DNA from 3 places in the Methylobacterium litchii genome. Region 2 is predicted to be linked to each of the others. Evidence: predicted binding sites of a transcription regulator. Region 2 holds the regulator's gene; each other region holds the start of a gene.
The links. The regulator PhoB, encoded in region 2, activates phosphate uptake and scavenging genes when phosphate is short. The targets are predictions, from matches to a motif close to TGTCATNNANCTGTCAT.
Positions count from the first base shown of each region.

Region 1 (9,373 bases), on a different contig from region 2:
CGGGCACTGACGTCCCGACGCGGATTACATCCGCGTGCCGGGGTCGGTCGGGGAGCCAGGGAACACGTCCGGCTCGGAGCCGGGACCGCCGGGTTCACCCACGCCGGGGTCGTTGACCGGGTAGGGCGTGCGCGGGCCGGTCGGCCCGATATCCGGCTCTTGATCGGGCGGCGGCGGGGGCAGCGGCAGATCGCCGGGGGTCGGATCGGGGATGCCTGGATTGGCCATGATCGGTGTCTCCTGACGCGTCCGGGTTCTGGGGGCCAACGGGTCCGGCACGGCCTTGTTCCGGGTGGAAACCCTGCTCGCCAATGGGGCGAACTGCCTCAATCGCTTAGGGAACAGGCAAGCGGTCAGACGGTTGGGCGGGCAACTCCACGATTGGGAGATGCCCCATGACCGACATCAAGCAAGCCAAGATCCTCATCATCGCCACGGACGGTTTCGAGGAGACCGAACTCACCGTGCCGCAGGCCAAGCTCTCCGAGGCCGGCGCCCAGGTGACCATTGCCGCGCCGAAGTCGCGCCAGAGCGAAGGCACCATCCGCAGCTGGGACAAGACCGACTGGGGCAAGGACGTGAAGGTCGATGCCGACATCGAGAGCCTCGACGCCTCCGGCTTCGATGCCCTCGTCCTGCCGGGCGGCCAGATCAACCCCGACAAGCTGCGCCTGGAGCCGAAGGCCCTTGAGATCATCAAGAGCTTCCTGACCAGCGGCAAGGTCGTCGCCGCGATCTGCCACGGCCCGTGGCTGCTGATCGAGGCCGGGGCGGTGAAGGGCCGCGACCTCACCTCGTTCCCGTCGATCAAGACCGACGTGATCAACGCGGGCGGCAACTGGCACGACAAGGACGTCGTGACGGATCAGGGCATCGTCACCAGCCGCAAGCCCGACGACCTCGACGCCTTCTGCAAGAAGATCATCGAGGAGATCGGCGAGGGCAATCACGGCCAGCGGCAGCTCGCCGCCTGAGGCACCTCACACGCCACGGGTGATTTCCAGCACCGTGGCCGATCGGAAGGGGCGGCCGTACTCGTCGCTCCCTTCCACGGTGATCCGGTGCGCTCCCGGCGGCAGGTCCGCCGGGAGACGCGCCGTCCAGACATGGCTCGACGGGATCGCCTGGACCCAGGATTTCTTGGCATCGGGATAGCGCGCGAAGAGTTCGGTGACGAACGGGTCCGGCCGGCGGGTGCGGACCATCGGCTCGGCCGGGCCATCGCCCACACGCCACGTCACCGCCGTCTTCGGGCCGCCGTCGAAGACGTTGACCACCACGAGGCTGTCGGCGAGCGCGTCCTGCGGGATCGGCGGACGCAGGGCCTCCATCGGCCGCAGCGCGCGCACGACCTCCGGCGCGCCGCTTCGGATCTGGCTCTCGAAGGCGATGCGCATCGTGCCGTCCGGCTCGCCCTGCGCCGGGATGTAGCGGGTGGTGTAGTCGGTCCCCCGCACGGAGAGGACGTGGAAGCCGTTCGGCGTCCCGTCACGGCTGTCGGCCGAGGGGATGCCCGTGCGGGTGTCCGGCCCGCTCCACCATGAGCCCGAGACGGCCGTCAGCACGTGGTGATGCAGCCCCTCCGCGAGGTAATGATGCTCCGTCGTGTGGGTGTGGCCGCAGATGGCCAGCACCTTCCGTCCGCGCAGGATGTCGAGCAGCGCCTCGCGGTCGGCGGTGTTGTTGTGCGGCCCGCTCGGCGTGGCGTCCGTCTGCAGCGGGATATGGGTCGCGAGGACGATCAGCGTATCGGCGGGCACCTCCGCGAGGAGGTTGCGCAGGAGGGCGAGGTTCCGCTCACCGAGCCGCCCCTCGTAGGTGTTGCCGCCGACCGGAACCGGCGGCCCGAGCCAGACCACGTTGTCGAGCAGCACGAACAGCGCCCGCCCGTGCTGGAAGGCGAAGGACGGAGCGCCGAAGACGCGCTTCCACGTCTCGCGGCTGTAGCGGGCGTCGGGCGCCTGCATGTTCAGGTCGTGATTGCCGGGGAGATTGTACCAGGGGATCCCGATGCGCCCGACGATGGCGTTCGACCGCCCGTAGAGGGAAAGGTCATCGAACAGCACGTCACCCGTCGTGAGGCCGAAGGCCGCCGGGATGCCCATCGCCCGCGCGACCGCCGTATCGCGAACGTGGTCGAGTTCGTGTCGCGTCTCCGGCTGCGGATCGGTGAAGAGCAGGACGTCGAAATCCTCCGGCTCGTCCTGCTTCGTCAGGGTGAAGTCGATGGAGGTGGGCAGCGGGCCGGTCGGCGCGACGCCCCGGTAGCGCAGGCCGATCTCGTGCGGCGTGCCCTCCGGCTGGTGGATGTAGCTGTGGCGGACGACGTTGTCGGCATCGCGCGGCAGGGCGTAGCCCGGCGGCTTGACCACGAAGACCGTGCCGTCGCCCGGCATCGGCAGCCGGTAGCGCCCCTGGGCATCGGTGCGCACCACCTCCTGCCCGTTGGAGACGAGGACGTTCGGCAGCGGCGCGCGGGCGGCGCCGTCGAGGCCGAACACGATGCCGGTGGCCTCCTTCGCCTCGGCTTCGGCGCGTCCGGCGGCGAGCGTCAGGACGGCGGCGCCGGCGAGGGTCTCGCGGCGGGTCAGAGGCGGCATGGGTGGCTCCATTCTGGCCCGGCCGATGCAGCAGATTTCAGCGACCGGCGCATGACAGCCGTGCCCCATACGAGAAAGGCCCGCGCCTGGGGAGACGCGGGCCTTCGGATCGCGGTGCGTGTCGCGCTTAGTTGGCGTCTTCGTCGCCCGGCTCGAAGGTCTGCGGCATGGTCGACTCGGCGCTCGCCACCGGGGTCGGGGCGCTGATGGTCGAGGGCACGTTCACGCCGTCACGCTTGTAGATGTCGTCGCGGAACTGCACGACGCCGTCCGGGGTCGCCCAGGCGGTGATGTAGGTCCAGTAGACCGGCACCGGCTGCGTGAGGGTGGCATCGACGCGCTTGCCGCTCTCGATGGCCTGCTCGACCTGCTCGCGGCCCCAGCCGGGCGTGTCCTTCAGCAGCCACGTGATGTACTCGCGCACGTTCTGCACGCGCACGCAGCCCGAGGAGATGAAGCGGAAATCGTCGCCGAACACGCCCTTGGTGTTCGTGTCGTGCATGAACACGCCGTAGGGGTTCGGGATGTTGATGCGGACGATGCCCATCGAGTTGAAGTCGGCGCCCGAATCCTGTCGGTAGGTGTAGCGGGTGCCCTCGTCGGAGTTCCAGTTCACCGCCTTCGGCGAGACTTCCTGGCCGTTCGACAGGATGCGGATCCGGTTATCCGTGAGGTAGTTCGGATCCTTCTGCATCTTCGGGATCAGATCCTTCTTCACGATGGAAGCCGGGACCGTCCAGGTCGGGTTGAAATTGATCTGCGTCGCCTTGGTGTTCATGATCGGCGACTGCCGGTCGATCTTGCCGACGCCGGCCGCGTGCAGGGTGACGATGCGGCCGTCCTCGACGGTCTGCACCAGAGCCGCCGGAATGTTGGTGATGACGAAGCGGCGGCCGAGGTCGCCCGAGTAGGAGCGCAGGCGCAGCACGTTGGTCTCGAGCTGGCGCAGGCGGATCTCGGCGGGCACGTTCATGGCCTGCTCGGTCGCCGCGCTCATGGCGCCGGTCTGGCTCAGGCCGTGACGGGCCTGGAAGCGCTTCACGCCGGCCGCGACGTAGGAATCATAGACGCCCGTGTTGGCCGAGGCCGGGTCGAGGTCGCCGGTCACGATCAGGCGCTGGCGCACGGCCGCCACGGCCGGGCCCTTCGAGCCGATGCGTAGGCGCTCGGCGCCGTTCACCGGACGCCAGCCACCGCGCGAGACGATCTCGCGGTACTTTTCGGCCATCTGCTCGGTGGCCGCGACGGTCTGCGGCGAGAGGATCGGCACCGTCTCGCGCTGGACCTGCATGGCGGCCGGCGCCGCGTAATCCTGCGCCCACTCGGCCTGCGCGTAGCCGGCCTGATCGCGGGCCGGAGCCGCCATCGCCACGCCGACGAGGGCGGTGCTCAGCGCAAGGCCGAGCACGGCCGTGGAGCGGAGGGGGGTGTACCGGTGATGTGCCTGTCTGCGCATGTGTCGCTGGCTCTGGTCCGGATGTCGTTTGGCCCGGGCGGCCTTCGGAGTGGTGGGCCGCACCGTGTCGTGATGGCGTTTAACACTCCCTATCGAAGGGGCCGGAATGTGGCGTCGCCGTGCGCCGCCGCACCTGAGGCGCGGCTTGATCGCCCCTGCGGCCTGCGCGCCACAGTCGATAAGGCCCATTCTCACCACCGTAAGTCGTCCACAGCGAGGGCGGCGCGGATCGGAGATCGCTCAAATTTGCGGGCGGAGTCGGCGATCGGCGCTTCTGGCGGTTTAAGGTTAACGAGAGGTAACTTCGCCACGCCGCGCCCGAGGCGCTAGGATTGCCCCGCCACCGCAGGATCCGCTGGGCGATGGTCCGGCCTGGGACAGACGGGGCCGCTCTGCGGCACAGGAGGCAGGATGAACGGGTACGACGTAACGTTTCGGGACAACCGGGAGTGGGTGGAGTTCGGAGCCAGCTACGTTCACTCGGACGCGTTCAAGGCCCTGTTCCGCGACGGGATGGCCCTCGTGGAGGAGACGGCGGGCTATCTCGACGGCGACGGGCGGGACGAATCGCGCCTCGTCTCGCGGGACGCGACCCTAAGCTACGCCGCCGAGAGCATGCGCCTGACGACGCTGCTCATGCAGATCGCGTCCTGGCTTCTGGTCCAGCGCGCCGTAGCCGAGGGCGAGATGACCCCCGCCCAGGCGACGGAGGAGAAGCACCGGGTGAAGCTCGGCGCCACGGAGCCGCCGAAGGCCGAGGCCTTCGCGCTCCTGCCGATGCGCCTGCAGCAGCTGATCCTGCGCACGCGGCGGCTGCACTCGCGCATCCTCCACCTCGACGGGCTGATCACCGAGGACCGGCCGACGCCGCGCCCGGTGGCGAGCCCGGTCGCGGCCCAGCAGGGACTGCTCCACGCGGTGTTCGGCCGTCGGGAGGGCTGAGCTAAGCCATCCCGTCGATGGCGACGGGAAGGTGCTGCGGCCCACGCAGGGCCGCACCGGACCGGTACGGCGGCGGGTCTTCCACGAGGCGCGGGTTCTTAAGCCGGCGCGTTAGGGCGGTCAGCGCCGATTCGGCCTCGAACCGCGCGAGGGGCGCGCCGACGCAGTAGTGCAGCGACCCGCCGAAGCCGAGATGGCGGCTTCCGACCCGGTCGGGGTTGAACGTGTCGGGATCGGGAAAGACCGAGGCGTCGCGGTTGCCGGCGGCCAGCAGCAACACGAGGTCCGCGCCCTGGGGGATCGTGACCCCGGCGATGTCGATGGGGCTGAGGGTCGTGCGGGTCCGGAACTGCACCGGGGGCTCGTAGCGCAGCAATTCCTCGATGACGCGGGGCGCCCGCGACGGGTCGGCCTTCAGCTTCTCGAACTCGTCCGGGTGGCGCAGCAGCGTCAGCAGGCCGTTGGTGATGAGGTTCACCGTGGTCTCGTGCCCGGCCACCAGCATCAGCACCGAGGTGGCGATCAGGTCGTAATCGCCCATCTTCACGCCCGCCGGCGTCACCTCGTTGGCGAGCCCCGAGAGCATGTCGTCCTTCGGGTGGCGGCGCTTGTCCTTGATGAGGCCGGACATGTAGTCGGCGATGGCGTCGAAGGTCCGGCTGTTCTCCGCGCGGTTCTCGTCGTCGGCGAGGCTGTCGGGCTCCAGGGCCGTGGCGAGCTGCGTCGCCCAGGAATGGAACTGCGCCTCGTCCTCGCGGGGCACGCCGAACAATTCACAGATCACCGTCACCGGCAGGGGATAGGCGAGGTCGTCCACCGCGTCGAAGCGGTGCGCGTCGCACTTGGCGTCCAGCAACTCCTCGACCAGCCGGTCGGAGCGGGCACGCATGCCCTGCACCCGCTCGCGGGTGAACTGGTGCATCACCGCCGCCCGCAGGGCATCGTGGTCCGGCGGATCGCGGAAGATGAAGGGTCGGTGCTGATTGGTGATCCGGTCCTTGATCGGCTTGATCAGGTAGTCCTTCACCGGGTTGCCGGTCTTTGGCCGGTCAGCCGGCGGCAGGGTCTCGGAACTCACCCTCGGATCGCCGAGCAGGCTCGCGATGGCGCCATGCGTGGAGGCCACCCAAGTGCCCTCCGGCGTGCCGTCGTCCTGGTGCGAGACCGGGTTCTGCCGCAGCTTGGCGTAGATCGGGTACGGATTCGCCCGGTTGGCGAAGTCCTTCACTTGGTTGAGGAGAGTGGCGTCGGCCATAATGTCGGCTCCGTTGCCGGTCTGTCAGGCGAAGCCCGGATCCTGGATCTCGAGGTCGCGCAAGGGACGGTCGGTGGCCGTCTCGGTCGGGGGGAAGGGCGCGGCGGTGGCGACCTTTTCGGCGTAGATCGGGAGCCAGCGGGCGCTGTCGACGGCGACCGCCGCGATGCACCGTCCGGCCCGGCCGTAGACGGCGACGAAGCGGCGCTCAGCCGGGTTGCCCTGCACGATGGCGACCGCGTCGGCGCCGTCCGTGAGGCCGGCCGACTTGACCACCATGGTGCCCTGGGTGGACCAGAAGTTCGGCACCGCCGCGTAGGGCGCGGCGGGTTCGAGCCCCGCGAGCAGGCGCCCGGCATACTCGGCCTGCGCGACCGCATGGCCCCAATGCTCCAGCGCCACCCGCCGTCCGCCATAGAGCGGGTGGGGAAAGCGCGCGACATCCCCCGCTGCCGTGATGGCGCGGTCGGGGCGGCTCTGATCGTCGAGGACGAAGCCGTGCTCGTCGCAATCGAGCCCGCCGGGATCGGCCGAGAGGCCGGAGCCGTCGAGCCATTCGATGTTGCGCACGGCGCCGAGGGCGACGACCACGACATCGGCCTTCAGATGCTTGCCGTCGGCGAGCCGCACGCCGGTGACACGGCCGTCCTTGTGTTCGAGATGCTCGACCTCGCTGCCGAAGCGCATCTCGACGCCCGCCTTGCGATGCACCTCACCGATCATCCCGCCCACGGTGGTGCCGAGCACCCGCGAGAGCGTGGTGGCGGCGGGATCGACGAGGCTGACCTTCAGGTCGAGTTCGCGGCAGACGGCGGCGACCTCGCAGCCGATGAAGCCAGCGCCGATCACCACGACGCGCTTCGGCCGCGCGGCCAGGACCTCGCGCAGCGCGGCGGAATCGTCACGGGTGCGGATGGTGAAGACGTTGGCGAGCCGCGCCTCGTCCTCGTGCACCCAGGGCCGCGCCCGCGTGCCGGTGGCGATGAGCAGGCGGTCGTAGGGAAGGCTGTCGCCGTCCGTGAGGTGGACGATCCGCGCCTCGCGGTCGAGGGCGCGCGCGCCGACGCCGAGGCGCCACGTCACGTCATCCGTCAGGTCCGAGGGCAAGCGGCTGGAATCGGCCGGCAGGTGTCCGAGCAGGACATGCTTCGACAGGGGCGGCCGGTCGTAGGGGCGGTGCGGCTCGTCGCCGACCAGGGTGAGCTGGCCACGATAGCCCGACGCCCGCAGGGCTTCGGCCCCGCGCAGGCCCGCGAGCCCGGCCCCGACCACGACGATGCGCTCCGGCGGAGGAAGGTCGGCCATGTCAGGATTGGCTGTCTTCGACGCGGATCGCTTGGACCGGGCAGGCCAGGCGGGCGCGCTCGATGTCGAGGCGGTCGGCCGCCGAGGGCGCCGGATCGTAGAATAGCGCCTCACGCCCATCGATGCGGAAATGTCGCGGTGCCGCGTAGCAGCACTGCGCGTAAGCTTGGCAGAGGTTGAGATCGACGCTGACCCGCAAGGGGGCCGCATCACGGGTCATGTCAGATGGCATCGGCTCGCAAACCACTCCGGCGGGGTGGAGTTCCGTCGAAGGTCTTCGCGCCGCATCGAAAAACCGAATATCCGGTTTGCGTGTCCGCCTGTGCGCCGAAACAGCTCAATAATCCACCGAGATCGAAATTAACTCACTTTCGTGTTCGATAGCGATTTGAGTTGTAGAAGTTTGCCGCGCATTGCGGCGCGCCATATCTCGAATCGTGTGATTGCTGTATAGTCCTTGGCAATCCTGCACCGCCTTCGTGGCAGCATCTTTCGGGAGGTCCCCATGCCGCACGGCGTGCGCAGCAGCCTCATCGCCGCCCTTCTCTGTACCGGTTTCGCCGCCCATGCGGCGGACGGCTCGACATGGACCGATCCGCCGGCCCGCCAGTCGGAAGCGGCCAAGCCCGCTCCCCAGGCCGCCAAGCCGGAGACGCCGGCCGCCGTCTCGGCGCCCGTGCGCAAGGAAGCGCGGGTGAAGCGCCGGTCTGTCGAGGCGCCCCGCCGAGTGGCCGTGCGGCATCGCCGCGTCCGCGTCGCCCACGAGGCGCCCCCGCCCCGCATGATCCCTGCGCATGCGCCTCGGATCGTGGCGATGGCCCCGCCGCGCCGCTACGTCTACCGCACCTACAGCGAGGCCGGCTTCCCGCCCTCCTACGAGGACCAGCGCCTCGACCGGCTGAGCACGGCGGTGGGGTCGGGCTACCTCGTGATGCGTCGGCGCACCTTGGAATATCCGGATGGGCGGGTGATCCGCTATTACCGTCCGGTCGAGGATGACGGGATGGAGTGAGGCGCGCGCCTCACTGCGACGTACGAAGCTTCACGGCCGCAGGGCCGGTGAAGCGGTCGCCGAGCAGGGCGCCATCGGGCACCTCCCGCGCGAAGCGGGTGGTGACGCGGGAGGGGCCGTCGACCGGCAGGGCCGGGGCGACGGATTGAGGCTTCGCGGTGGCCACGCGCACCGGCACGTTGCGGCCCGCCGGGGCGGCCACCGGCCCCATCGCCACCGCCTCGAACAGCGAACGCAATTGGAGCTTCGAATCCGCATCCGGCCCCACGAGGGTCGCGTGCGGCGTCGGCGCGGGCGCGGCGGGAATCGCCGCGCGGAGCGGCAACGCCATCCCACCGTCGAGGGCAGCGAGTTGCACCGGGCGCGGCGGCGGAAGCGGCATGGTGATCGCGGCGGCGGCGATGATGGACGCCTCGCTCGGGCGACGCGGCGGGAGCGGCGCCACGACGGAGGGCAGCGCGGACTCGGTGTCCGGCGCGGCGGCGCGCTCGGCGGTCAGCATCGCTTTCGCGTCGGCCTGCGGCGCGGCGGCCGGCGCCGCGTAGGCCAGGGCGGCCTTCGCCCCGCTCGTGTCCTCGACATCGGCGCTCGCGACGGCGACGACCGGCGGCGCCTTGCCCCGGCGCGCGGCGACGACGGGTGCAGGCGGCGCGACGGGCTCCGGCTTCGCGCCGCCGAACAGGCCGGCGAGGAAGCTCATCAGGCTCGGCCCGTCCTCCTCCTCGCCCCCGGCCAACTGCGTGGTGATGCCGGCGACCGTGCCGCCGCGTGCCAGGATCTCGGCCTTCGCCTCCTCGTAGCGG
Region 1 is NZ_JBBXMY010000013.1:94,948-104,320, reverse strand. It holds gene AAHF99_RS20725 (hypothetical protein) at 1-10, shown strand, start outside; gene AAHF99_RS20720 (hypothetical protein) at 25-228, opposite strand; gene AAHF99_RS20715 (type 1 glutamine amidotransferase domain-containing protein) at 396-974, shown strand; gene AAHF99_RS20710 (calcineurin-like phosphoesterase family protein) at 981-2,600, opposite strand; gene AAHF99_RS20705 (L,D-transpeptidase family protein) at 2,728-4,056, opposite strand; gene rcdA (protease adaptor protein RcdA) at 4,468-4,998, shown strand; gene AAHF99_RS20695 (cytochrome P450) at 5,000-6,253, opposite strand; gene AAHF99_RS20690 (NAD(P)/FAD-dependent oxidoreductase) at 6,278-7,558, opposite strand; gene AAHF99_RS20685 (ferredoxin) at 7,560-7,778, opposite strand; gene AAHF99_RS20680 (hypothetical protein) at 8,064-8,570, shown strand; gene AAHF99_RS20675 (DUF882 domain-containing protein) at 8,581-9,373, opposite strand, start outside.
Region 1: a site for PhoB is predicted at 2,641-2,657, ahead of AAHF99_RS20710 (calcineurin-like phosphoesterase family protein). Genes of this name have one in related genera too.

Region 2 (9,373 bases):
TGTCGGGAAGGACCCGATCACCGCGATGAAGGCGGTGAAGAACGTGGCCGAGATCGCCGGCACCCGCGAGGCCCACCGCCGCGACGGGGCGAGCGTGGTGCGCTTCCTCGCGTGGCTCGACGGCGCGGCGGCGCGGGGCGACCTCACCGAGATCGCCGCCGTCGAGGCGCTGGAAAATTTCCGCGCCGAGGGCGGCGACCTGCGCGACGTCTCCTTTCCGACCATCTCCGGCTCCGGCGCGAACGGCGCCATCGTCCATTACCGGGTGACGCGGGAGACCGACCGGGCGGTGCGTCTGGGCGAATTGTTCCTCGTGGATTCCGGCGCGCAATACCCCGACGGCACCACCGACATCACCCGCACCCTCGCCATCGGTGAGCCCACGGCGGAGATGCGCGACCGCTTCACGCGGGTGCTGCAGGGCCACGTCGCCATCTCCCGCGCCGTGTTCCCCAAGGGCACGAACGGCGCGCAGATCGACGGCTTCGCCCGCCTGCCCCTGTGGCGGGCCGGGCTCGATTTCGACCACGGTACCGGCCACGGGGTCGGCGCCTTCCTCTCGGTGCACGAGGGGCCGCAGCGCATCGCCAAGACCGGCACCGTGGCCCTGGAGCCCGGCATGATCCTCTCGAACGAGCCGGGCTATTACGCCGCCGGGCGCTACGGCGTCCGCATCGAGAACCTCGTCCTCGTGGAGCCCCGCGCGGTGCCGGGCGGCGAGCGGCCGGTGCTCGGCTTCGAGACCCTGACGCTTGCGCCCTACGACCGACGCCTCATCGACACGTCCCTGCTGGAACCGGGCGAGCGCGCCTGGATCGACGCCTACCACGCCCGCGTGCGCGCGGCCCTGTCGCCGCTCCTCGACGCGCCGACGCGGGGCTGGCTGGAGGCCGCGACGGAACCCCTCGGGGCGTAAGGCCCGCCCCTGCCCCAATTAAGCCGGTGCGGAGGCCGAGAAACCCTCCGCCGCCCGGCGCGAAGAGTCCCGCATGATCGCCCGCCTTCTCCTGATCCTCGCCTGCCTCGGTTGCGGCCCCGCTTTGGCGCAGGGTTTCCGCGTGCCGGCGGACCTCGTGCGGGCGAGCCTCGTGGCCGAGCCTTCGGCGGTGGCGGGCGGCACGCCCTTCACGCTTGCCGTGCACATGAAGCTCAAGCGCGGCTGGCACGTCTACTGGCGCAACCCCGGCGATTCCGGCCTGCCGCCGGAGGTGACGTGGACGCTGCCCGCCGGCTTCGGCACGGGGGCGATCCGCTGGCCGGCGCCGCACCGCATCCCCATCGCGACGCTGATGAACTACGGCTACGAGGACGAGGTGACGCTCCTCGTCCCCGTCACGCCGCCGCCGAGCCTCGACCCGGCCGAGCCGGTGCGGATCGCCGGCAAGCTCACCTACCTCGTCTGCGAGACCGAATGCGTGCCGGGCGCGGCCGACCTCGCCCTGACCCTCCCCGTGGGCAAGCCGACGCCGGACCCCGCCAACGCCGCCCTGTTCACCCGCGCGCGGGCGGCGCTCCCCGTCGCCCCGGTCTGGCCGATGCGCCTGTCCCGCGAGGGCGACCGCATCCGCCTGGACTTCGCCACGAGCGGCCTGCGGGCGGACTCGATCAAGTCGGCCGCCTATTTCCCCTATGGCGAGACCGCCCTCGAGAACGCCGCCGAGCAAACTCTCAGCGTTGATGACCAGGGCTTGCACCTGAGCCTGACACGGGGCGACGACAAGACCTTCCCCCTCTCCCTGCCCGGCGTGCTGACGGTGGAGGAGGACACTGGCAACGGCCTAGTCCGCCTCGCCTTCGCCTATGGCGACGAGCCGGCGCAGGTGCCCTCCGCCGCCGTCGCCCCCCCGGCGGCGGCCGGCGCCCTGCCCGTCCCGGCGGCGGACCAGCCGACCCTGCTCGCCGCCATCGGCCTCGCCCTGCTCGGGGGGCTGATCCTCAACCTGATGCCCTGCGTCTTCCCCGTGCTTTCGATCAAGGTGCTCGGCCTCGTGCGCCAATCGGGCGAGAGCCGGACCCGCGTGCGCCTGCACGGCCTCGCCTACACGGCCGGCGTGCTGGCGAGCTTCCTCGCCCTCGCCGGCCTGCTGATCGCCCTGAAGGGCGGCGGGGCGAGCCTCGGCTGGGGCTTCCAATTGCAATCGCCGCCGGTCGTGGCGGGGCTCGCCTATCTCCTCGTCGCGGTGGGCCTGAGCCTGTCGGGGGTGTTCAGCCTCGGCGGACGCTTCGCCGGCCTCGGCGACGGCCTCGCGCGGCGTTCGGGGCTGCCGGGCTCGTTCTTCACGGGCGTCCTCGCGACCCTCGTCGCCACCCCCTGCACCGCGCCGTTCATGGGCGCGGCGGTGGGTTTCGCCCTGACGCAGGGGCCGGCCATAGCGCTGGCCGTGTTCGCGGCCCTGGGGCTCGGCCTCTCCCTGCCCTTCCTGGCCCTCACCCTGTGGCCCGGCGCCGTGCGGGTGCTGCCGCGCCCCGGCGCGTGGATGGAGACGCTGAAGCAGGCCCTGGCCTTCCCGGTCTACGCCACGGCGGCGTGGCTGATCTGGGTGCTGGCGCAGCAGGTTGATGCGCGGGGGCTGTTCGCGGCCCTGATCGGCGTGGTGCTGGTGGGCTTCGCCGCCTGGGCCTGGGAGCGCAGCCGGGGCGCGACGGCCCTCGGGGAACGCATCTTCCAGGGCCTCGCGGGTCTCGCGATCATCGCCGTGGTGACGCTCGGCTTCGGGCTGGCGCAGCAGCGGGCCATGCCGGCGGCGCAGGCCGCCGCCGAGGGCACCGAGCCCTACAGCCAAGCCCGCCTCGACACCCTGCGGGATGCGCGCCGGCCGGTCTTCGTGAACCTGACGGCGGCGTGGTGCATCACCTGCGCCGTCAACGAGACCACCTCGCTGTCGCGGCCGTCCGTGCAGGCGGCGATGCGGGCGAAGGGCGTGACCTACCTGAAGGGCGACTGGACCAACCAGAACCCCGAGATCACCCGCCTGCTGGAGCGACACGGGCGCAGCGGCGTGCCGCTCTACCTGCTCTACGCGGGCGGCGGCGACCCCACGATCCTGCCGCAGATCCTCACCGAGGGCACGGTGCTGGAGGCGCTGGCCGCGATCCCCGACCGCACGGCCGAGGCGCGCTGACCTCTCACGGCTCCAGCGAGAAGGTCTCGTCGAAGGCGTAGCCCGAGCCGCGCACGGTGCGGATCGGATCAGCCTGACGCGGGCCGTTCAGCGCCTTGCGCAGGCGGCCGACATGCACGTCCACGGTGCGCTCGTCGATGTAGACGTCGTGCCCCCAGACCCCGTCGAGCAATTGCTCGCGGGAGAAGACCCGGCCGGGGCTGAGCATCAGGAATTCCAGCAGGCGGAACTCGGTCGGCCCGAGATGCAGCTCCTGGCCGCCGCGCCGGACCCGGTGGCCGGTGCGGTCGAGCTCGATGTCCCCTGCCGCCAGCCGGTCGGCCACATGGGCGGGCTTGGCCCGGCGCAGCAGCGCGCGGACGCGGGCGAGCAGTTCCGGCACGGAGAACGGCTTGACGATGTAGTCGTCCGCCCCCGTGCCTAGGCCGCGCACGCGGTCCCCCTCCTCGCCCCGGGCGGTGAGCATGATGACCGGCATGCGCTCGGTCTCGCGGCGGGCGCGGATGCGGCGGCACAGTTCGATGCCGGACAGGCCCGGCAGCATCCAATCCAGAAGGACGAGGTCCGGGGTGCGCTCGGCGAGGAGCAGTTCCGCGTCGTCCCCGCGCGCGGCGGCATCGACGCTGAAGCCCTCCGCTTCGAGGTTGTACCGCAGGAGGGTGGTGAGCGCCTCTTCGTCCTCGACGATCAGGACACGCATGCTCGGGAGTCCATTCCACGCCCGTTCCCCCCGGCCGGGCTCGACCGAGGGTGGCGGGCAACACTGATACGCCGAAGCCGTCACCGCCGGGGAGGCGATGACGGCGATGGTTCACGCGCCGGGGGTGACGGTCGCGTAGTTCGAGGCGTCGTTCTTCGGCCGGTCGCCCATGAAGATCTCGCCCGTGGCGAGGTAATGGATCGTCTCGGCGATGTTGGTGGTGTGATCGCCGATCCGCTCGACGTTCTTGGCGCAGAACAGCAGGTGTGTGCAGAACGAGATGTTGCGCGGGTCTTCCATCATGTAGGTCAGGAGTTCGCGGAACAGCGAATTGTAGAGGGCGTCGATCTCGCCGTCGCGCTCCCACACGTCATGCGCCGCCTTGGTGTCGCGGCTGGCATAGGCGTCGAGCACGTCCTTGAGCTGCCCCTCGGCGAGGTCGCTCATGTGGCGCACGCCGAGCACGATCTTCTGCGCCGGCGATTGGTCGGCGATGGCCGTGACGCGCTTGGCGACGTTCTTGGCGAGGTCGCCGATCCGCTCCAGATCGCCGGAGACGCGGATCGCGGAGATGGTCTCGCGCAGGTCCACCGCGAGCGGCTGGCGCCGGGCGATGAGAAGGACGGCCTTCTCCTCGATCTCGCGCTGGAGCGTGTCGAGGCGCTTGTCGGCGATGATGACGGTCTGGGCCAGGGCCTCGTCCTGCCGGGCGAGGGCGAGGGTCGCCTCGCCGGTCATCTTCTCCGCGACGCCGCCCATCTCGGAGATCGAGCGGCGCAGGTCTTCCAAGTCCGTGTCGTAGGACGTGACGATGTGGCCGGGCATGGCGAGACCTCTGCGGTTCGTGGTCGGTGGCTCAGCCGAAGCGGCCGGTGATGTAGTCCTGCGTCTTGCGCTCGTTCGGGTTCATGAAGATCTTGTCGGTCTGGCCGAACTCGACCAGCTCGCCGAGATACATGAACGCCGTGTACTGCGAGATGCGGGCGGCCTGCTGCATGTTGTGCGTGACGATCACGATGGTGAACTCGTCGCGCAGCTGCTCCATCAGCTCCTCGATGCGGCCCGTGGAGATCGGGTCGAGGGCCGAGGTCGGCTCGTCGAACAGGATCACCTCTGGCTTCTGGGCCACGGTGCGGGCGATGCAGAGGCGCTGCTGCTGGCCGCCGGAGAGGCCGGTGCCGGGCTGCTTGAGCTTGTCCTTCACCTCGTCCCACAGGGCGGACTTGCGCAGCGATTCCTCGACGCGGACGTCGAGGTCCGCCTTGGGCAGCTTCTCGTAGAGGCGCAGGCCGAAGGCGACGTTGTCGTAGATCGACATCGGGAAGGGCGTCGGCTTCTGGAACACCATGCCGATGCGCGAGCGCAACTCGTTCAGGTCGACGTTCGAATCGAGAACGTTGCGCCCGTCGAGGAGGATCTCACCCTCGGCGCGCTGCTCCGGGTAGAGGCTGTAGATGCGGTTGAAGCAGCGCAGCAGGGTCGACTTCCCGCAGCCCGAGGGGCCGATCAGCGCCGTGACCTTCCGGTCGTAGAAGTTGAGGTTGACGCTCTTCAGGCCGTGGAACGACCCATAATAGAAGTTGAGGTTCTTGACGGCGATGCGGACGGCCCGGTCGGTGGCGGCGTTGCCACGGCTGAGGTCCCCGGTCGGCAGCGCGGAGGCGGCGTTCATCGTCATGTCCTCGTGATGGGTTCGGACGTCACGCCCTCAGCGGGCGTTCTGCGGCTTGATCACCAGGCGGGCGATGATCGACAGGGCCAGGATGGTCGTGGTGATCAGCAGGGCGCCGGCCCAGGCGAGCCCCTGCCAGTTCGGATAGGGCGAGAGGGCGAACTGGTAGATCATCACAGGAAGGTTCGCGACGCCGCCCATCAGGTTGGGGGAGAACCAGGAATTGTTGTTGAGCGCCGTGAAGAGCAGCGGCGCGGTCTCGCCCGCGATGCGGGCCAGCGCCAGGATGATGCCCGTCACGATGCCGGAGGAGGCGGCCCGCCACGTCACCGAGGTGATGACCTTGGACGCCGGGGCACCGAGCGCCGCGCCGGCCTCGCGCAGGGTGCCGGGCACGAGCCGCAGCATGTCCTCCGTGGTGCGCACGATCACCGGGACGGCGATGATCGCCAGAGCGACGCCGCCGGCCCAGCCGGAATAGGTCCCCATCGGCCGCACCATCAGGGTGTAGACGAACAGGCCGATCAGGATCGACGGCGCCGAGAGCAGCACGTCGTTGAGGAAGCGGATGATGTCCGCGAGCTTCGAGCCCCGCCCGTATTCGGCGAGGTAGGTGCCCGCCATCACGCCGACCGGGGTCGCCACGACGATGCCGATCGTCGTCAGCACGAGGCTGCCGAGGATGGCGTTGGCAATGCCGCCGCCTTCCGAGCCGGGGCCGGGGGTCGGCTGCGTGAACAGGGTCGGGCTGAGGCCCCGGATGCCCTCGACGATGAGCATCAGGAGGATCGAGCCGAGCACCACCGCGCCGACCACCGTCGCGACGAGGCAGGAGATGCGCAGGGCCCGGTCCGCCACCCGGCGACCGGGGCGGACGCGGCTGGCGCGGAGGGGGGACGGGGTCGTCACCAAGGGGTTCGTGGCATCCATCGGGATCGGCTCCTCAGGCGGCCCGGACGCGGCGGGTCAGCAGCCGCGCGACGATCAGCACGATGAAGGTGATGACGAACAGGATGCAGCCGAGCGCCATCAGGGCGTTCAGTTGCAGGCCGTCCGCCTCGTTGAACTCGTTGGCGATCCGCGAGGCGATGGTCGAGGACGGGTCGAAGATCGAGGCCGAGAGCCGGTTGGCGTTGCCGACCACGAAGGTCACCGCCATCGTCTCGCCCAGCGCCCGGCCGAGGCCCAGCATGATCGCGCCGATGATCGACACGGCGGCCTGCGGCACGAGGACGTGGCGCACCACCTCCCAGGTGGTGCAGCCGATGCCGTAGGCGCTCTCGCGCAGGACCGTGGGGATCTGGTCCAGCATGTCCCGGGCGATCGAGGCGATGAACGGCACGATCATGATCGCCAGGATGATGCCGGCGGTGAAGATGCCGACGCCCGAGGGCACCCGCGCATAGAGCAGCGTGCCGACCACCGGGAGCCCCTCGACGAGGTTCGAGAGGGGGATCTGCACGAAGCGCGCGAAGATCGGGGCGAAGATGAACAGGCCCCACATGCCGTAGATGATGCTCGGCACGGCGGCGAGCAGTTCGATCGTCATGGCGACGGGCTTGCGCGCCCAGCCGGGGCAGAGCTGCGTCAGGAAGATCGCGATGCCCAGCGAGACCGGCACGCCGATCAGCAGCGCGATCACCGCTGAGGCGAGGGTGCCGATCACCGCGACCAGGGCGCCGTATTGCTCGGTGCCGATGTTCCAGGCGCTGGAGGTGAGGAAGCCGAAGCCGAATTCGCGGAAGGCGGGCCAGCCGCCGTAGAGGATCGAGCCGAGGATGCCGGCCAGCACCAGCAGCACGAGCAGGGCGGCGGCGTAGGAGCAGGTACGGAACACCGCATCGAGCCCACGGCTCGGACCCCGGCGCGGGGTGGAGCGCGTCTCGGCGATGGCGATGGACTGCGACAAGGCGGGCATCCGCGATTCTCTGGAATGGACGGACTTCTATCGTGGCGGCACCCGCGATGCGAGGGAGGGGGCCCGAAGCCCCCTCCCCGCGCGGGATCTAAAGTCCCAGGATCACATGCCGAAGACGGGCTTGCCGTCCTTGCCCTTGATGGTCTTCCACTCGTCGTGGATCAGGGCGACGACGTTGTCCGGCAGCGGGACGTAGTCGAGGTCCGAGGCGAGCTTGTCGCCGTTCTTGTACGACCAGTCGAAGAACTTCAGCACGTCGGCGGCCTTCGCCGAGTCGGCCGGCTCCTTGTAGACGAGGATGAAGGTCGCGGCGGTGATCGGCCACGCATCCGCACCCGCCTGGTTGGTGAGCGAGATGCCGAAGCCCGGAGCGGCCTTCCAGTCGGCGCTGGCGGCGGCCGCCTGGAACGCCTTGTCGGTCGGCTCGGGGAACTTGCCGTCCTTGTTCTGGATGAGCGTGTAGGCCAGCTTGTTCTGTTTGGCGTAGGCCGATTCGACGTAGCCGATCGAGTTCGGGACCTGCTTCACGGTGGCGGTCACGCCCTCGTTGCCCTTGCCACCCTGGCCCACGGGCCAGGAGATCGTCGTGGCGGCGCCGTATTCCTTCTTCCACGCCTCGGAGGCCTGGGAGAGGTAGGTCGTGAAGATGTTCGTCGTGCCCGAGGCGTCGGACCGGTAGACCGGCGTCACGTTCGCGTCGGGGAGCTTCACGCCCTCGTTCAGCTTGGCGATGCGCGGGTCCGACCACTTGGCGATCTTGCCGGCGTAGATGTCGGCGATGAGTTCGCCGGTCAGCTTCAGCTTGCCGGCCTCGATGCCGGGGATGTTCACCACGGTGACGACGCCGCCCATCACGGTCGGGAACTGGATGAGGCCGTCCTTGGCGAGCTGCTCACCCTTCAGGGGAGCGTCGGTGGCGCCGAAATCGACGGTCTTGGCCTGGATCTGCTTGATGCCGCCGCCGGAGCCGATCGACTGGTAGTTCAAGCCGGTGCCGGTCTCCTTGCGGTAGGCTTCCGCCCACTTGGAATAGACCGGGAAGGGGAAGGTGGCCCCCGCTCCCGTGATGTCGGCGGCGAGCGCCGCGGAGGCGAGCTGGGCCGTCGCGAGGCCGAGGGCGAGCGCGTAAGCGAAGGGTCTCAAGGGTGTCTCCGTCTCGGTCGGCTGCGCCGCCGGGCCCCGGGGCGATACGGCGCAGATCCAAGGGGCACGGAAGGGTCCGGCCGGCGCTCGGGGCGGTACGCCGGTCGTATGACAGGGCTATGACAACCCCGGCGCGCACACCCTTTTGCGCTGCGGTAAGAACCTGATTTCTCGAATCGATCCGGCCCGGACACAAATCAGCAACGGAGCCTCGGAGACCTTCCTCCAAGGCGATGGCACGGGATGGCGGCCGGCTGCGTTGATGTCGCATCGATCCGTTGCCCGGAGGCACCGGGCGATGGGGCCGAAGGGATCGTGGACGTGGTGACAGGGCCTGCGAGGGAGGGCGACGATCCGGACGCGGCCTGGCGTGAGCTTCACGAGGAGCGCGAGGCGTTGGAGCGGGCGCTGTCCCTCTGCCAGACGCGGCAGCGGGTGGCGCGGGACGCGGCCGAGGCCGGCGAGGCCGCGCGCGAGGAGGCGGACCTGCTCCTCAGCCTGGACCGGGTGCTCACGCGGATCAGGGCGGCGGAGTACGGGCGCCAGCCCGGCGCCCGGCGGTGGTGAGCGCGCGTCAGAGGGCCTGACGGCGGTCGCGCTCCTTGTGGCGCAGGCGCAAGAGCAGATCGATCTGCGAATCGGGGATCGGCTGCGTGTCGATGCTGTCTTCGTAGACGCGGCGCAGGCTCTGGCCGAGATGGCCGGTATCGACGCCATTCCCCGGCTTCGCGGACGCGATGCGTGTTCCTGCCATGGCAGCAGTCCGGCTCATGGTCCTCTCCGATACCGAAAACCGGCTCGACCGACGATGACGGGAC
Region 2 is NZ_JBBXMY010000012.1:45,439-54,811, reverse strand. It holds gene AAHF99_RS19835 (aminopeptidase P family protein) at 1-916, shown strand, start outside; gene AAHF99_RS19830 (protein-disulfide reductase DsbD family protein) at 990-3,122, shown strand; gene phoB (phosphate regulon transcriptional regulator PhoB) at 3,127-3,822, opposite strand; gene phoU (phosphate signaling complex protein PhoU) at 3,934-4,647, opposite strand; gene pstB (phosphate ABC transporter ATP-binding protein PstB) at 4,679-5,494, opposite strand; gene pstA (phosphate ABC transporter permease PstA) at 5,531-6,424, opposite strand; gene pstC (phosphate ABC transporter permease subunit PstC) at 6,438-7,412, opposite strand; gene pstS (phosphate ABC transporter substrate-binding protein PstS) at 7,515-8,555, opposite strand; gene AAHF99_RS19795 (hypothetical protein) at 8,877-9,122, shown strand; gene AAHF99_RS19790 (hypothetical protein) at 9,130-9,327, opposite strand.

Region 3 (9,373 bases), on a different contig from region 2:
GGGAGTATCGGCCCGGTGCCGGAGCCTGTCCAACGGCGTTTGCGGCCGGTCCAAAGAAAAGGGCCGCCCTCGCGGGCGGCCCCTTCGCATCGAGCGTCTGCGGGTCTTAGTAGCAGCGCTCGATCAGCACGCGGCGGTAGCCATAGGGCGTCCACCGGACGCGCGGGACGGTGTAGCAGCCGCCGCCGTAGCCGTAATCGCCGCCGTAATAGCCGACCGGGGCGTAGCCGCCGCCATAGCCGTAGCCATAGCCCGGGTAGCCATACCCGCCGTAGCCGCCATAGAGGCCGCCCGCCGCGAGGCCCAGGCCGAAGCCCGCCAGGCCGAAGCCGATGCCGCGACCGTAGCCGCCGCGATAGCTGTAACCGCGATAGCCGCCGTATCCGCCACGGAATCCGCCGTAGCCACCCCGGAACCCACCGTAACCGCCGCGGAAGCCCGCGCCACGGAAGCCGCCGAAGCCGCCGCCATGGAACCCGCCGCCGTGAAAGCCGCCGCCGAAGCCGCCGCCGTGGAATCCGCCCCCGCCGAACCCGCGGGCATCGGCGCTCACCGGCGCAAGCGCCAGGGCGCCGGCCGCCAGAAGCGTAGAACCGAGCACTGCACCCTTCATCTCACGTCTCCTAGAAATCAGAACCCCATCGCTCCTGAAACGTGCATCTGGGCGAAACGGTTCGCACGGCTTGCGCGGCAGGCGGTCACGGTCCCGTGCACGTCGGGCGACGGCCCTGCGCGAAAACCGCCGTTTTCGGGCGGCAGAGGGACGGCGCGATCCACCTGATGATGCGTTCCATGCTCCTTCGTTCGGCCTTCCTCGCGCTCGTCGCCGGCCTCGCCCTGTCTCACCCGGCCCGCGCGGCGCCTGAGGCGGGCGAGCCCTGCCGGGCGATCCAGGCCCAGGGCGAGAGCTTCACGATCTGCACCGTCGATCTGCGCAAGCGCCGCCTGCGGGTGTTCTGGCGCCGGCCGGACGGGCAGGCTTATTCCTCCCTCCAGGCGCTGGCCGAGGCGCAGGGCGCGACGCTCGCCTTCGCCATGAACGGCGGCATGTACGACAAGGATCAGGCGCCGGTCGGGCTCTATGTCGAGGACGGGCGCGAGCTGCACGGCGTCTCGACGGCGGACGGGCCGGGCAATTTCCACCTGAAGCCCAACGGCGTGTTCTACGTGAAGGGCGAGAAGGCGGGCGTGCTCGACACGCCGCGCTATCTTCGCGCCCATCTGAAGCCTGATTTCGCCACGCAATCCGGCCCGATGCTGGTGATCGAGGGGCAGATCCACCCGAAGATTTCCGCCGACGGGCCGTCGCAGAAGATCCGCAACGGCGTCGGCACCCGCGACGGGGGGCACGTGGCGGTCTTCGCCATTTCCGAGCGGCCGGTGAGCTTCGGCGCCTTCGCCCGGCTGTTCCGCGACGACCTCGGCTGCCGCAACGCCCTGTTCCTCGACGGCTCGGTGTCGAGCCTCTACGCGCCGAACCTCGGGCGCTCCGATCTCGGGCGGCCGCTGGGGCCGATGATTGGCGCGGTGGCGAAATGAGTTAGCCCACCCTCCGCCTCGGTGTCTGACCGAGAAGCCTGAACGGCGCCACCATCCCGCCCCGTCTTTGCGAGCGTCAGCGAAGCAATCCAGGGCAGCGGGCCGCTTCCGAACGTGGCGCGTCCCTGGATTGCTTCGCTGCGCTCGCAAAGACGGGGGCGGAGGCCTGTTCGCCCAGCATCCTGAGAGCGATCATCACCCTCGCCGGACTTTCGCGTCAGCCTTGCAGCTGGCGGGGTGATCGACGCCGTCGCTCGAAACGGTGGGGCGGATCGTGTAGAGGCGGGCGGGTGCCCCTCGGGGGCCCCGGTACGCGTGATGAAGACCAGCCTCGATCACCTCCCCCGCCTGCGGCAGCGGCAACTCGCCTACGTCGTGCGCGTCCTGCTGGAGGAGTTCGAGAAGAAGACCGAGCGGGGCACCCAAGCCTGGACCCGGGGCGGACGCATCCTCAAGATCGTCCTGTTCGGGTCCTTCGCCCGGGGCGACTTCGTGGATTCCCCTCAGACCGACTACCTGTCGGACTTCGACATCCTCGTCGTGGTCAACTACCCGCAACTGACGGACAAGGCCGAGTATTGGGAGGAAGCCGACGACCGGTTGCTGAGAAGGCGGATGGTCGATGAGCGTTTTCCCGAGGTTGGCTTCATCCTTCACGCCTACGCCGACGTGAACGACCAGATCGCCCGGGGGCGTCCGTTCTTCCTCAACATCGCGCGCGAGGGGATCGCCCTCTACGAGGCGAAAGGCTTTCCCCTGGCCGCGCCGGGCAAGATGCCGCCGGAGATCGTCCGCGAAGAGACGATCGGCAATTTCCAGGGCTGGCTGCCGGATGCCGAAAGCGCCCTTGAATCATTCAGACAGCTGAAGAACAACGCGCCGAAATGGGCGGCCTTCCTTGCACATCAGACGGCCGAGCACGCCTATACCTGCGTGTTGCTGACGCTGACGCTGTATGCCCCGGCCTCCCACAACATCCGCAACCTGCGCAAGAAGGCAGAGGCCCTGGTGCCGGAACTACGGGCCGTCTGGCCGGCGAACCACGGCCTCACCCGTCGCTGCTTCGAACTGATCTACCAAGCCTACATCAAGGCGCGCTACTCGAAGCACTACAAGATCACCGACGAGGAACTGACCTACAGCTTCGCCCGCCTGGACGCGCTTGTCGCCCTGGTGCGGACGGCCTGCGAGCGACACCTCGCCGGGATGGGCATCGACCCCGCCACGCTGCCGCCGCCGGTCGAGCAGCCCTTCCCGTCCGCGCACGACCCGGAGTGAGCCGCGCACGCGGCGGGATGGGTCCATGCCTTACCGCTGGCCGAAGGACGTGTCCTTGAACAGGTCCTTCAGGTGGTGCGGCTGCGAGCGCCAGTATTGCTTCGGCGCGTGTACCCGCGCGCCGAGTTCGGCCGCCGCATGCCAGGGCCAGCGGGGGTTGTAGAGCATGGCGCGGGCCAGAGAGATCGCGTCGGCCTTGCCCTCGGCCAGGATGTCCTCGGCTTGCTTCGGCTCGGTGATCAGCCCTACCGCGATGGTGGTGAGGCCGGTCTCGGCCTTGATCCGCTCGGCATAGGGCACCTGATAGCCCGGCCCGACCTTGATCGCCTGCTTGGGCGAGACGCCTCCGGTCGAGACGTGGATCGCGGGGGAGCCCGCCTTCTTCAGGGCCTGGGCGAGTTCCACCGTCTCGTCGAGGTCCCAGCCGTCCTCGACCCAATCCGTGGCGGAGACCCTGAACCAGACCGGCGAACCGGCGGGCACGACCTGCCGCACCGCATCGTAGATTTCCAGCGGGTAGCGCATCCGGTTGGCGAGGCTGCCGCCGTACTCGTCCGTGCGCTTGTTGGCGATGGGCGAGAGGAACTGGTGCAGCAGGTAGCCGTGGGCGCCGTGCAGCTCCACGGCCTCGATCCCGAGGCGCACGGCACGCTTGGCGGTGGCCACGAACTCGTCGCGCACCCGCTTCAGGTCGGCGCCGTCGAGGGCGTGCGGCGGCACCTCCCCCTCGCCGTGCGCCACCGGGGACGGCGCCTCGGTGCGCCAGCCATAGGGGTGATCCGGCGCGATCTGCTTGCCGCCGGACCAGGGGGCGTCGCTCGACGCCTTGCGGCCGGCATGGGCGATCTGGATGCAGACCGGGATCGGTGCGTATTCGCGCACCGCGCCGAGGACGCGGGCCAGCGCCCGCTCGCAGCCGTCGTTGTAGAGGCCGAGATCCCAGGCGGTGATGCGCGCCTCGGGGGAGATGGCGGTGGCTTCCAGCGTCAGCAGCCCGGCGCCCGACATGGCCAGTTGACCGAGATGCATCATGTGCCAGTCGGTCGCCTCCCCGTCGCGGGCCGAGTACTGGCACATCGGCGCGATGAGGATCCGGTTCTCCAGGGTCAGGGAATCGAGGGTGAGGGACTCGAACAGGCGTGCGGTCATGGGGTCCTCCGGCATGGGGTCAATCTGGGGCAGTGCTGCGGTGCGGCCAAGCGGCCCCATCGTCCCGAACCGGGAACCCGCCGATTGGAAGGCCTGTTTTGTGTGCGTCGCCGCGCTGCGGCGGCCCAAGCGAGCCGCCTGAGGGGGCGAGATCGCCCAGGATTCCGATCATGATGCTTCCGAGATTCACCGCTCCGTTCGTGTTCGCCGCCGGTTGTGTCGCCCTCGCGGGTGCCTCCCAGGCCCAGCCCGCCGCCTTCGGTGGGCCGAAGATGTTGATCCACGGCAATTATTGCGGGCCGGGCAACAATGCCCCCCTGCCCCCCATCGACGCCCTCGACGCGGCCTGCGCCCGTCACGATGCCTGCACTCCGCAGGGCGGGTTTCCCTCTCGCGCCTGCAACCAGCGCCTCCAGCGCGAGGCCGAGATGATCTCCCGCGATCCGCGCATCCCCGAGAAGGAGCGCGCCATGGCCGAGGTGATCGCCATGGGTGCCGGCGCCATCCCGACGAGCCCCGACAACGGCCCCACCGCCACCGGCACTCTCACCCCCGCCGCCGGCATCGGCCTGCCGAGCGACGACGACGACGCGGAGTAAGCCCTAGCCGCCGATCCCGCGGGTCCTGAGACTGTCGCCGATCTCCTCGAGGACGCTCGCGTCGTCGATGGTGGCCGGCATGGTCCAGGGCTCGTCGTCGGCAATGCGCTTCATCGTGGCGCGCAGGATCTTGCCCGAGCGGGTCTTGGGCAGGCGCGGCACGGTGAGCGCCAGCTTGAACGCCGCCACCGGCCCGATCTCCTCCCGCACCTTCGCCACGAGTTCCCGCTCGATCTCGGCGGGGTCGCGGGCGACGCGGGCCTTCAGCACGACGAACCCACAGGGCACCTCGCCCTTCAGGGCGTCGCGGATGCCGATCACCGCACATTCCGCGACGTCCGGGTGGGCGGAGAGCACCGCCTCCATGCCGCCCGTCGAGAGCCGGTGCCCGGCGACGTTGATGATGTCGTCGGTGCGGCCGAGCACGGTGATGTAGCCGTCCTCATCGATGATCCCGGCATCCGACGTGTCGTAATAGCCGGGGAAGGTGGTGAGGTAGCTCTCGCGCATCCGCTCGTCCGAGCCCCACAGGGTCGGCAGGCAGCCGGGCGGCAGGGGCAGGCGGATCGCGATGGTGCCCATCGTGCCCGCCGGCACCTCCTTGCCGCCCTCGTCGAGGACGCGCACGTCGTAGCCCGGCATCGGCACGCAGGTGCTGCCGCGCTTCACCGGCAGGAGGCCGAGGCCGACCGGGTTGCCGGCGATGGGCCAGCCGGTCTCCGTCTGCCACCAATGGTCGATGACCGGCCGGTCGAGCACCCGCTCGGCCCAGGCGACGGAATCCGGGTCCGCCCGCTCGCCCGCCAGGAACAGGGAGCGGAAGGCCGACAGATCGTGGCGTCCGACCAGCTCGCCCTGCGGGTCCTCCTTCTTGATGGCGCGCAAAGCTGTCGGCGCCGTGAACAGGCACACGACCTTGTGTTCCTCCAGCACCCGCCAGAACGCGCCGGCATCCGGCGTGCCCACCGGCTTGCCCTCGTAGAGCACCGTCGTGCAGCCGTGCAGCAGCGGCGCGTAGACGATGTAGCAATGCCCGACGACCCAGCCGATGTCGGAGGCGCAGAAATAGGTCTCGCCGGGGGCGACGCCGTAGAGGTTCGGCATCGACCACGCGAGCGCCACGAGGTAGCCGCCCGTGTCGCGCACCACGCCCTTCGGCTTGCCCGTCGTGCCCGACGTGTAGAGGACGTAGAGGGGGTCCGTGGCCGCCATGCTCACGCAGCCGGCGTGCTTCCCCGCCGCCCGCGCGGCCTCCATCGTCCCGGCCCAGTCGTGGTCGCGGGCGGGGTCGAGGTCGGCCCGGCATTGCGGGCGCTGGAAGATCAGGCAGGCCGAGGGCTTGTGCGCGGAGGCCGCGATGGCCGCATCAAGGAGCGGCTTATAGGCGACGACCCGGTTCGGCTCGATGCCGCAGGAGGCGGCGAGCACCACCTTCGGCTGCGCGTCCTCGATGCGCTTGGCGAGCTCGTTGGCCGCGAAGCCGCCGAACACCACCGAATGCACCGCGCCGAGCCGGGCGCAGGCCAGCATCCCGACCATCGCCTCGGGCACCATCGGCATGTAGATCACCACCCGGTCGCCCTTGCCGACGCCGAGGTCGGTGAGCACGGCGGCGAGCGTCGCCACCTCGTCGCGCAAGGCGCCGTAGGTGATCGTCCGCTTGGTGCCGGTGACGGGCGAATCGTGGATGATCGCGACCTGGTCGCGGCGGTCGGATTCTGCGTGCCGGTCGACGGCGTTGTAGCAGGCGTTGAGCCGGCCATCCGGGAACCAGCGCCCGTAGGGGCCCTGGGCTCCATCGAAGGCGCGCTCCGGCGCGTGGTCCCAGGCGATGGCGCGGGCGGCGTCCAGCCAGAATGATTCGGGATCGCGCGCGGCGGCGGCGTGGGTTTCGGCGTAGCGGCTCGCGGGCATGGCGTGTCCTCGGGGTCGTGCGACGGTCTTCCGCCGTCTCGCGCCGAGCTTACCAGATCGCCGGCCGCACCGTCATCGGTGTCGCCCCTGGACCTTCGGGCATGAAAAAGCCGCGCCGTCCTGTGGGGAGCGGCGCGGCCTGCCTTGGCCTATCGTATGGGTGTCAGTGCAAGGTGCCGTTGGCTTGCAGCCTGTTCATCTCATCCTTGAGGTGAAGTTTTCGGCGCTTGAGTTCCGCTATCTGCTGGTCGCTTGCCGAGGGCCTGTGGATGGCCTCCTGAATCTCGCGCTCGAGGGCTTCGTGCTTGCGGGCGAGTTGGCTCAGATGCGTCTGCAGCGACATGAGGCGAATCTCCTGTCATTGTTCTGACACGGGCAGACTGACACAGGTTCGCGGGCCTGTCGAAGCGTTTTCGCTGGGCAACCTTTCGCAAGGGTTGCTCCAGCGCTTGCCCACCGCCGAGGCGTGACGCATGCTTCTGACCTTCGAAGGGGTTTCGGTTTTCCAGGGTGCGATGGCGGCTGAGTCGGGTGAGAACGGGCAGTCCGATCTGGAATCGGAACTGGTCCGGCTTCGCGAGGAGCATCGCGATCTCGACGGCGCCATCGAGGCGCTGGAGCAGAGCGTGGCGGGGGATCAGCTGCAGATCCAGCGGCTGAAGAAGCGCAAGCTCACCCTGCGGGACCGGATCTCCCACATCGAAGACGTGCTGACGCCGGACATCATCGCCTGAGAGCGGTGGGTCGGCAGCCGTCCCGCCTTGCGGTCCGCGTTCTGCGCGGTTAAGCGCCCTCTTTTGCTGGGACCACGCATGTCGGCGCCACCCGTCGCGATCATCATGGGCAGCCAGTCGGACTGGGCGACCATGTGCCATGCCGCGCAGACCCTGGATGCGCTGGCGATCCCCTACGATGCCCGCATCGTCTCCGCCCACCGCACGCCCGACCGGCTCGTCGCCTTCGCCAAGGGCGCGCGCGGGGACGGGTTCAAGGTGGTGATCGCGGGGGCCGGCGGCGCGGCGCACCTGCCGGGCATGGCCGCCGCCATGACGAGCCTGCCGGTCTTCGGCGTCCCCGTCGAATCGAAGGCCCTCTCGGGGCAGGACAGTCTGCTCTCCATCGTGCAGATGCCGGCGGGCGTGCCGGTGGGCACCCTCGCCATCGGCCGGGCCGGGGCGGTGAACGCCGCGCTGCTCGCCGCCGCCGTGCTGGCGCTCTCGGACGAGGCGCTGGCGGACCGCCTCGACGCATGGCGCGCGGCGCAGAGCGCATCCGTGGCCGAACGGCCGGAGACTCAAGGACAGTGACGCAGAACGCGATTGCCCCCGGCGCGGTGCTCGGGATCGTCGGCGGCGGACAGCTCGGCCGCATGATCGCCCTCGCGGCGGCGAACCATGGGCTGAAGGTCCATGTCTACGCCCCCGATGCCGACAGCCCGGCCTTCGACGTGGCCGCCCGCACCACCTGCGCCGCCTATGACGACGAGGCGGCGCTCGCGGCCTTCGCGGCGTCGGTGGATGTCGTGACCTACGAGTTCGAGAACATCCCCCGCGCCACCGCCGAGGTGCTGGCCCGCCACGCGCCGCTCCACCCGAACGCCGAAGCCCTGGCGACGACGCAGGACCGGCTCTCGGAGAAGGAATTCATCAATCGGCTCGGCATCCCCACGGCGCCGTTCCGGCCCGTGGACACCCCCGACGACCTCGCCCGCGCCCTGGAGACGATCGGCCTGCCGGCGGTGCTGAAGACCCGCCGCTTCGGCTACGACGGCAAGGGCCAGCGCATCATCCGCGAGCCCGGCGAGGGCGACCGCAACGCGATCTTCGCCGAGTTCGGCGGCGCGCCGCTGATCCTCGAAGGCTTCGTGCCCTTCGAGCGCGAGGTCTCGGTGGTGGCCGCGCGCGGCGCCGACGGCAGCTTCGCCGCCTTCGACCTCTGCGAGAACGAGCACCGCAACCACATCCTGGCCTTCACGCGGGTGCCGGCCGAGGGCGTCTCCCCCGAGACGGCGCAGGAGGCGTTCCGCATCGCCCGCGCCATCGCGGACGCCCTCGACTATGTCGGGGTGCTGGCGGTGGAGATGTTCCTCGTGCGCGAGGGCGGCGAGCGGCTCGTGGTCAACGAGATCGCGCCGCGCGTCCACAATTCCGGGCATTGGACCATCGAGGGCGCGCTGTCTTCGCAGTTCGAGCAGCACGTCCGCGCCGTCTGCGGCTGGCCGCTCGGCAGCGCGGCCCGCGTCGGCGGCCTGCCCTGCGAGATGGAGAACCTGATCGGCGATCAGGTCGAGGCGTGGCGCGCGCTCCTCGCGGAGCCCGGCGCGCACCTGCACCTCTACGGCAAGGGCGAGGCCCGCCCCGGCCGCAAGATGGGCCACGTCACCCGCCTCAAGGGCTGATTTCACCCATCCCGGTTGCGGCCCGCGCGCCACACCCGTCCGCCGGAAGAGCCGGCGGGCGGCGCGATTGCGCGGCCCGGCGGCGGGGGGCCATACCTTCGCCACATCCCGCCGCTTCCAACCGTTCCAGGGTTCGCCCGGCTGCGATCGGGCGGCCCGGCTTAAGGGGGCATTCACCGCGTTGCGCGACGTTGCGCGCGGGTTGCCGGAACCGGGCGCGATGCGCCGGCGCGGACAGGACTAGGGGCGGGGCACCGTGCGGGGCGCGGCGGCTCCCGGGAGAATGGGGCGATGACGCAACGCAACGGGCTCGTGAAGGCCGCGCTGGTCGGCGCGGCGGTGGTCGCGGCTGCGGGGCTGGCGGGCTGCGAGACCGTGGGTTCGGCCGCGGGCGCGCGCCAGTACGCGGTGCTGGAAACGGATACGACGGGGGCGACGACGAGCAACATCGCCTCGCTCAGCGAAGTGGTGCAGCGGAACCCGAACGACGCTGCTG
Region 3 is NZ_JBBXMY010000003.1:98,680-108,052, forward strand. It holds gene AAHF99_RS07865 (hypothetical protein) at 107-613, opposite strand; gene AAHF99_RS07870 (phosphodiester glycosidase family protein) at 793-1,539, shown strand; gene AAHF99_RS07875 (nucleotidyltransferase and HEPN domain-containing protein) at 1,858-2,817, shown strand; gene AAHF99_RS07880 (NADH:flavin oxidoreductase/NADH oxidase) at 2,848-3,966, opposite strand; gene AAHF99_RS07885 (hypothetical protein) at 4,140-4,565, shown strand; gene AAHF99_RS07890 (propionyl-CoA synthetase) at 4,569-6,479, opposite strand; gene AAHF99_RS07895 (YdcH family protein) at 6,643-6,822, opposite strand; gene AAHF99_RS07900 (YdcH family protein) at 6,995-7,213, shown strand; gene purE (5-(carboxyamino)imidazole ribonucleotide mutase) at 7,292-7,786, shown strand; gene AAHF99_RS07910 (5-(carboxyamino)imidazole ribonucleotide synthase) at 7,783-8,877, shown strand; gene AAHF99_RS07915 (tetratricopeptide repeat protein) at 9,169-9,373, shown strand, end outside.
Region 3: a site for PhoB is predicted at 6,836-6,852, ahead of AAHF99_RS07895 (YdcH family protein). Genes of this name have one in related genera too.